Regions from separate parts of the Paenibacillus sp. 79R4 genome, predicted to be linked through region 2. Evidence: riboswitches for the same ligand, from Rfam matches in the RefSeq annotation. Region 2 holds a riboswitch; the other holds the start of a gene.

Region 1 (4,435 bases), on a different contig from region 2:
ACTGCATGAGCCGAATTTTGCGCTGAAGCCGGAATACCAAATGACCGAAGCTGAACAAAAAGAATATACGCGTGAGATGATTAAAAGGATGTATCATAATGCGTTGAGCCAAATCCCGGGGATTCCGTACGAAACGATGAGTAGAATTATAGGAAAGGTGTATGCGGGGGAACCGCTAACCGTCGTGCTGAGCGATAAGGTAGGAGCCAAGGCGAAAAAACAGCAGGAAGAGTTTTGGAATCAGATCGGGGGTGCGTTATCATTTTCAGGCATAACACCTACCGTTGTTACGGAACGCCAGGTTTTGAAAAAGAAAATGACCAAGGAGTTGGCAGGAAGTAATATCATCGTCATCGGCAACTCAAAGACGAATGGACTCATTCAGGCTCTGAAACCGGGTATCATTCAAAAATCCAAAGATATCGGTTGGGACTGGAAAAAGATGATGAATAAAAAAGACGGTGCCGGTGCTTATATTATCAAACATCCGTACAACCAGAACCGCCTGCTGCTTCATTTCTATTGGAACAGTGATGCACTAACGGACGAAATGGTCGAACCGTTTGGGGTACAAGCAGTGACTGCTCTTAGTTTCAGTTCCAATTATTATCAATATTACGAGATGGACCGTTCAGGTAAAGTGATTACGGAACGGAAGACGACGAACCCCTGGTCCAAATTTTTCGAGGAGTAAGTCCAGCTACGATAAGAGTTTATATAGCAATCGATAAGGTGGGGATGCTGGTTATGGTTTATGAGTTCGCAACTGCGGTCTCATAAACCAGGCTGACCCTGTGGCAATAAAGAGGGAAAAGCGTTGACACTCTCAAGTATTTTAGGAGGGCCTGCAGTTGTATGCATAACTCACAATCAGGGAGCGGGCGATTCAGTAAGCGGTTTATCAATAACCGATTTGTCCTTTTTTTGCTAATCCTGTTCTTGATCGGTTTGAATATCCTGATCTTTTATAAAATCTCCTTCGTCTTCCGACCGGTTGCCGTGCTGTTAAAAACGGTTCTTCCGCCAATCCTGCTTTCGGGTGCCGTCTTCTACCTGTTGAATCCACTCGTTAACTGGCTGGAGAAAAAAGGAGTCAAACGTGTTTTTACGATTGCCGTTCTATATCTGCTGATTATCGGCTTGCTTACGGTTGTTATCGTGTCTGTTATTCCACTCCTTCAGGAACAGATCATCCGGCTCATCGATAACCTCCCGAAGTATAGCTACGAGGTACAACGGCAATTTGAAAGTCTGATCGGAAGCGACTTCTTCCTCCAATTCCAGTCCGCGACGGGATTCGATCTGTCTACGATCGGAGACACCTTCTCCAAGCAGGCTACTACGATTCTAAATAACGCTTGGCATCGTATAGGCGGTTTTCTTAGTATTATTAAGGATGTCATACTCATCGTGGCGACTGTGCCATTTATTCTTTTCTATTTGCTGAAGGAGGGAAAGAAGCTTCCGCACTATATTCTCCAATTTGTACCAATCCGTCTTCGGGAGAGTATATATACAGTAATTACCGAAATGAACGGGCAGATCAGCCATTTTATTCGCGGGCAAATTATTGACAGTGTATGTATTGGCAGCATGATGTACGTCGGATTCCTTATTATCGGGCTTGATTACTCGCTGATACTGGCGTTGGTAGCCGCTTGCACAAGCGTCGTTCCTTATCTGGGGCCAGCTATCGCCATAACACCGGCCATTACTATAGCTATAGTTACATCGCCGGTAATGCTGTTTAAATTGCTCATTGTATGGGTTATCGTCCAGTTTATTGATGGGAAGCTTATTTCGCCGCAAGTTTTGGGCAAGACGATGCAAATTCATCCGATTACAATTATTTTTGTAATTTTGACTGCCGGGAATTTGTTTGGCTTTTTTGGGATATTGCTTGGGGTTCCGGGCTATGCTGTGTTGAAGGTGATTGTAACTCATTTATTTCACTGGTTCGAGAGCCACTCCCATTTGTATGATCTGAATGACCTGATCGAATCGAATGAGGACAAGCCGGATACAAAGGAAGATCCTCAGCTCATAAAAAAGTAGAAGCAATGAAGAAGCTCAGTCTGCAGGGACTGGGCTATTGTAATTTTCATATAGTATTTGAAACCGACCTCAACGGAACCCAATAGCCGATGATTTGGTTTTAAATGTTCTTCTGTCCCTGATTAACCGAGTAGGAGCCCAGATAAACTGCAAGGCGGCCAATCCGCCATTTTAACTTTTACATAACCTTTTTTTATTAACATTCCACTATACTGAAATACGGCAAAGCAAGTTCAATGTTCATATTATCTTGTTAGGTGAGGCTCCTATAGCAAACATAGGCCACTGCCCAGAAATATCGAGAGATGCCAATGGGTAGAACAGGAATTGCCGGGTTAAGGCTTTTCATAAGGTGGCTAAGATCACGTTTTTTCTTTACGTTGCATAGTGCTAAAGCTCAACTAGGGGGTTAAAGGCATGTTTCACATGCGTTCTTTCACGAGCCCCTCTAGGATTAGGTCCCAGAAGGGTTTTATTTTCGCAAACCAAGGGGAGAATAACATTGCGATTATACCTTCCTGCCCTCTTACCGACTACGTAACAGCTTACCGTGTAAACATGCAGAAGTCTGACCAGACATTGAGGTGAACAGGAACTACATGCTCTCCTTTGTGTTGGAAGGGCTTTTTATGGCTTCTAGTGCATAGGTAAACAAACCAGGTATATTCATACAAAGCGCTAGGAGGTATACAAAATGGTCAAACAAATTACGATTCAAGAATTAAAAAAGTGGTTGGTTGAAAAAAATCAAGAGCGTCTTTATGAGTTTCTTGTTCGCTATCAACCGTACGACATCGCACAAATGCTCCTTAAACTTGGGGAGTATGAACAGGCCGATCTGATCGGCAGCCTCTCCGATGAATTAGCAGCAGAAATTTTAGAATATGTCGATCCCGATGTTCAGTATCATATTTTAGATCATGTATCCAAGGGAAAAACGGCTTTGATTCTAAATGAGATGTCAAGTGACAAGGTTGTCGATCTCCTGATAGCCATTCATCCTCACCAAGCTCAAACCCTTCTTAAGTTCCTGCCGGAGGAGCATCGCAAGAAGATCGAAGCTTTAATGCGGTATCCTGAAAAAACAGCAGGAAGTCTTGCCACCGTTGACTATATAGCGGTAAGAAACAATTGGACGGTCGAACATACTCTGCAGCACATTCGAAAAGTCGGGCAGGACGCGGAGATGGTCTATTACATCTATGTCCTTGATTCCAGCGGGATATTGGTTGGGATTGTCTCGCTCAAAGATACGATTCTTGCCACCGAGAACACTTGCATCGAAGTAATCATGAAGAAGGACATGATTACTGTCCCCGCCCAAATGGACCAGCAAGAGGTCGCAAATCAGTTGTCCAACTATGATCTCATGGCTCTTCCGGTCGTTACTGAAGAACAGCGGATGATCGGAATCATCACTGTTGATGACCTCATAGATGTCATTCATGAAGAAGCCACCGAGGATATTCAGAAATTAGGGGGCAGCGAACCTCTAAACGAGCCTTACTTCGAGGCCTCCTTATGGAGCATTTTCAAGAAGCGTCTCCCTTGGCTGCTCATATTATTTATCGCTGAAGCTTATACAGGAACGGTGCTGAAACATTTTGAAGATACGCTTGAAGCGGTCGTTTCACTGGCTTTTTTTGTTCCATTGCTCGTTGGTACGGGTGGAAATACGGGTACGCAGGTTGTTGCAACGATTATTCGCGCGGTTGGCGTTGGAGAGGTCAAGTTTAGAAATCTATTTCGCGTCATTAAGAGAGAGGCAACAGTCGGGGTATGCTTGGGCCTTGTAATGGGCATAGCAGGCCTCATCCGTGCTTCGATACTGGGCGTTGGCTTTGAGGTTGCGCAAGTTGTAGCCATTACCATGTTATTTATTGTCATTTGGTCTTCAATTGTAGCCTCTGCCCTGCCGCTGATTATTAGAAAGCTAAGACTTGACCCGGCAGTCGTCTCCGGTCCATTCATTACAACATTTGTGGATGGTACGGGGCTTGTGATTTACTTCATGGTTGCGAAAACAATATTGAATCTGTAAATCAATTTATTTTGTGAAAAGTAGATGAGAAAAAAAGTTTGCTGAACAAGTTAATGAGTGGGCATCACAATCCATAACCATGGATTATCCCAGTCCATTATGGGTGGGACGCAAACCGAACAACCGTGGGGGAATGAATGATGAGACGAAAATGGATTGCAGGCACGCTTGTTATACTTTTTATTGTAGCCATAGGTACAGCCGTGTTCGCCCGGGGAAGCCTTTCTTTCCTGTCCGGCTTTGGCCAGGAGTCAAAAACCGAATCCAAAGAAACAGCCTTTTATTCGCAAACCTATTTTATTTTTGATACTGTCGTTAACGTAAAGCTATATGGCGAAC
Region 2 (4,435 bases):
AAAGAGTATCTGGATGTAAAAAATCTGTACGGCCTCGTCGCCGAGGGGGATGAAGGCTATGCCGCTATTCAAGGCGATTGGATCGTGGCCTTCGAGCGGAGTATTCCGCGTCAGGATGAGCGTTCCACCCGATATTGATCAGCGCGCTCACAATATCTGCTTGTATTAGTATAAGTGTTTTTGTCCCTTGGCTAATTGGAAAAACGATTGCAATACTTTTTTAGTATAAACAACAAAAAAGCCGTGAGAATCACAGTTCAGGCATGAACCCATTCTCGCGGCTTAGCTTGCTTTATTCGCTTTTCTGCATTGGCGCTTATCCTTAGTACGCCGTCCAACCGCCATCGGCTGTTATCACTTCGCCATTAACGAAGCTGGAATCGTCCGAAGCCAGGAAAAGCGCCACCCTGGCGATTTCTTCCGGCTCTCCGGATCTCGGGTTCGAGCTGGCTCCGGCTGTCGCTCTTGCCATTCCGAATTCATCAGACTGATTGATCGTGGTGCCGATATTCGTATTTACGCCACCAGGAGCAATAGCATTGCAACGAATCCCTTTAAGGGCATATTGAAACCCCACGTTCTTCGTCAACCCCACCACTGCGTGCTTCGCAGCTGTATAAGCGGCACCCGCGCGCGAACCCATCAGGCCGCCGATCGAGGCAACATTAATGATAACCCCATTCCCCTTCTCAAGAAAAATCGGCAAAGCCTTTCTGATCGCACGCATTGGGCCCGTTGCATTTACAGCAAACACTTTGTTCCACAATTCGTCCGTCAGATCGGCAGCAGGTACAAAGTTATCCATAATCCCGGCATTGTTGACCAGAATGTCCAAAGTACCGTAGGTGCTCACTGCTGTATCCATTAAATTCTGAATATCCGCTTCCTGGGCCACATTGGCCACAACCGCGATCGCTTCACCACCGCTTGCTTGGATGTCTTCAACCGTTGCGTTCGCCGCCTCCAGATTCAAGTCCGATACAATAACCTTCGCGCCTTCGGCTGCATACAGCTTGGCAATCGCCTTGCCCATACCTGATGCTGCACCTGTAACGACCGCTACTTTGCCTTGAAGTTTCATTGATGATGCCTCCTTCTAAAATTATTTATTACATTTTTTAATTATACTATTACCACCATTTATATTATATAAATATCGCAATTTTATACTTTATCGATTGCTAGAAAAGTGACAGAACGAAGAATTTCCCCGCCCTGAGCAAAATAAATCCGCTAAATTCCGTTGACATTCGTGAGCACCCCCTCTATGATTAAAAGGCAAGACCTCGTTAGGTGAGGCTCCTATACAAACACATGCCACTGCCCAGAAATATCGAAAGATGCCTATGGGTAGAACAGGAATTGCCGGACTAAGGCTTTTCATAATGTGGCTAAGACAAACCGTCTTTACGTTGTATAGTGCCAAAACTCGGTAAGGGGCTAAGCTTGTTAAAGCTTTATATTGGAATGTAATTAATTTCCAAGGCCTCCTGACTGGGAGGCCTTTTATATTTGAAGGGAGGGACAATCCGTGGAAGACAGTAGTCAGTTAAGCAGCCAACCAGACCCCGCAAAGCTCATTATGAGCGAACTCAACAACCAAAAATTACAGCGGAGAGATACTGCGCTCAGCTCCAAGGATTGTCCCAGCGGATCCATGCCTATCATGCACGATTTGATCAGGTGTATTTGAATCTGCCCTGCAATCTTCGGAATATGAGTTAGCTGTATGAAACTCTCCAAATTGGAGAGTTTTTTTATGTCCTCCGCTGCAAAAATGGAGGCGAAGACCATGTTTAAGAAGAAGATTACGGAGCCTATCCGTACAGAACAAATGAACGAACGTCTGATTCAGGCTTCACTATGGCATATCGATGACGTGATGGAAATGCTTGGAGCCCTGCCTGAAGGCATCAGCGAGCAAGAAGCCGAACTGAGACTAGAACAGCACGGCAGCAACGAAATCGCCCAGGATCGGAGAAGCGCTTGGTATGTTCAGCTCCTCGGCTGCTTCAAAAATCCGTTTATCCTGATTTTATTGGGACTCTGTCTGTTCTCCCTAATCACGAAGGATTTCGATGCGGCTATCATTATCAGCACCATGGTCACGATTAGCGTGGCTATCTCCTTCACCCAGGAATACCGCTCGCAGAAAACCGCCGAGAGTCTCAAAAATCTCGTCAAGACAACGACTTCTGTGATCCGGCAATCGCCAGCCCGTGAGATCGCGGTGGAGCAAATCGTTCCCGGTGACCTGGTTCATCTATCAGCCGGAGATTTGGTACCCGCAGACATCCGCCTGATCGCTTCCAAGGATCTGTTCATCAGTGAATCGGCTCTTACCGGAGAAGCCCTGCCTGTTGAGAAGGAAGATATACAATTAACGACGGATCCCAAGCTGAAGCAACAGAGAAAACAGTCCAGGAAGCTTAACCCGCTTGAACTTAGCAACATTTGTTATATGGGAACCAATGTGATCAGCGGCTCGGCAACCGGAATCGTTATCGCCACCGGGGGCGAAACTTGCTTTGGGGCGATGGCCCGAACCCTAAGCGGAGCAAGACCGATGACCAGCTTCGATAGAGGCGTGAATAAGGTTAGCTTCCTTCTTATCCGTTTTATGCTGATCATGGTCCCCATCATTTTTTTCATCACCGGATTTACCAAAGGTGACTGGATGGACGCGCTGCTGTTCGGCATGTCCGTAGCCGTCGGATTAACCCCGGAAATGCTGCCTGTAATCGTTACTTCCAATCTCGTCAAGGGAGCCAGTACGATGGCTCGGAACAAAGTGGTCGTAAAGCAGCTGAATTCCATTCAAAATTTCGGAGCAATGGACATTCTCTGTACCGACAAGACCGGCACATTAACCCAGGACAAAATCGTCCTCAAGAGGCATCTTGATATCCATGGCCATGACAATGATGAAGTATTGAAGCATGCCTATCTGAACAGCTACTATCAGACAGGACTAAAAAATCTGCTCGACATCGCCGTGCTCGAACATGCAGAGTTACAGAAGGGCCTAAACGCCGAGCATGCATATCAGAAGATCGATGAGATCCCCTTCGACTTCCATCGCCGCCGTATGTCCGTTGTGCTGAAGCAGCAAAGCGGACAGCATTTGTTAATCTGCAAAGGGGCAATGGAAGAAATCATCAGCATCTCCAGCCATGCTCTGGATGACGGAAAAACAGTGCTGCTGACTGATGACATGCGTGTCCGCATTCAAGCCATCGTCCGCAACCTGAATACCGACGGTTACCGGGTCGTAGCTGTTGCTATTAAAGAACCTCGGCAGCACTCTGAACAGTATTCTGTACAGGACGAACAGGATTTGGTCCTGATTGGTTACATCTGCTTCCTCGATCCGGCCAAGAGCAGTGCTGCGCCAGCGATTGAAGCATTGCGAAGCAGCGGTGTTGCCGTCAAGGTGTTGACCGGAGATAACGAAGCCGTTACCCGCAAGGTGTGCAATGATATCGGACTGAGTACGGACAGTATTCTGCTCGGGCAGGATATTGACGATCTATCCGATGAGAAGCTGGCAGAGCTGGCTGAACGGACGACGATCTTCGCCAAGCTCAATCCGCTGCAGAAATCAAGAATCGTCCTTGCGCTGCAGAGTAAAGGACATACCGTAGGCTTCATGGGCGACGGCATCAATGATGCCGCATCGCTGCGTCAGGCTGACGTAGGTATTTCCGTGGATACAGCCGTTGACATCGCCAAGGAATCGGCGGATATTATTTTGCTGGAGAAGGATCTGATGGTGCTTGAGGATGGGGTTATTGAAGGACGCAAGACCTTCGGAAACATCATCAAATACATCAAAATGACAGCCAGCTCCAACTTCGGCAACGTATTCAGCGTACTCGGCGCGAGCGCCTTTCTGCCTTTTTTGCCGATGCTGCCGCTGCAGCTCTTGATCCAGAATCTGTTCTACAGCATCTCGCAATTGTCAATTCCATGGGACAACGTAGATGATGAATTCCTGGCTAAACCGCGTAAATGGGACGCTAGCTCCATCGGCCGGTTCATGATCTTCATAGGACCGATCAGCTCGATTTTCGACTATATTACTTTCTTTGTCATGTTCTATGTGTTCCAGGCCAATACACCGGCCAGCCAATCCTTGTTCCAATCCGGCTGGTTCGTTGTCGGCTTGCTGTCACAGACGCTGATCGTCCATATGATTCGTACGCACAAAATACCGTTCATTCAAAGTCGGGCCAGCAGACCCGTGCTGCTGTTAACCGGAGCGGTCATGCTCGCCGGTATTTATCTGCCATTCAGCCCATTTGGAAACAGTCTTGGACTACAGGCCCTGCCGCTTGTCTATTTTGGCTGGCTTGCCGCCATCCTGCTCGGATATTGCCTGCTCACCCAGATCATCAAGGGCTGGTACATCCGCCGCTTTGGCGAATGGCTCTAA

Evidence for each region. A riboswitch is a leader RNA that binds a small molecule or an ion and turns the genes downstream of it on or off. The one in region 2 is predicted to bind magnesium.
Region 1: linked by a shared signal. The riboswitch ahead of mgtE (magnesium transporter) and the one ahead of mgtA (magnesium-translocating P-type ATPase) in region 2 are both predicted to bind magnesium.

What each region holds. Positions count from the first base shown of each region.
Region 1 covers NZ_QJOT01000018.1:56,106-60,540, reverse strand. Annotated here, with positions in the region: gene DMN77_RS20345 (M1 family metallopeptidase) at 1-694, shown strand, start outside; gene DMN77_RS20340 (AI-2E family transporter) at 856-2,055, shown strand; M-box (ykoK) riboswitch at 2,298-2,471, shown strand; gene mgtE (magnesium transporter) at 2,768-4,096, shown strand; gene DMN77_RS20330 (FAD:protein FMN transferase) at 4,234-4,435, shown strand, end outside.
Region 2 covers NZ_QJOT01000011.1:93,936-98,370, forward strand. Annotated here, with positions in the region: gene DMN77_RS16655 (DUF2500 domain-containing protein) at 1-138, shown strand, start outside; gene DMN77_RS16660 (SDR family oxidoreductase) at 323-1,081, opposite strand; M-box (ykoK) riboswitch at 1,279-1,446, shown strand; gene mgtA (magnesium-translocating P-type ATPase) at 1,793-4,435, shown strand.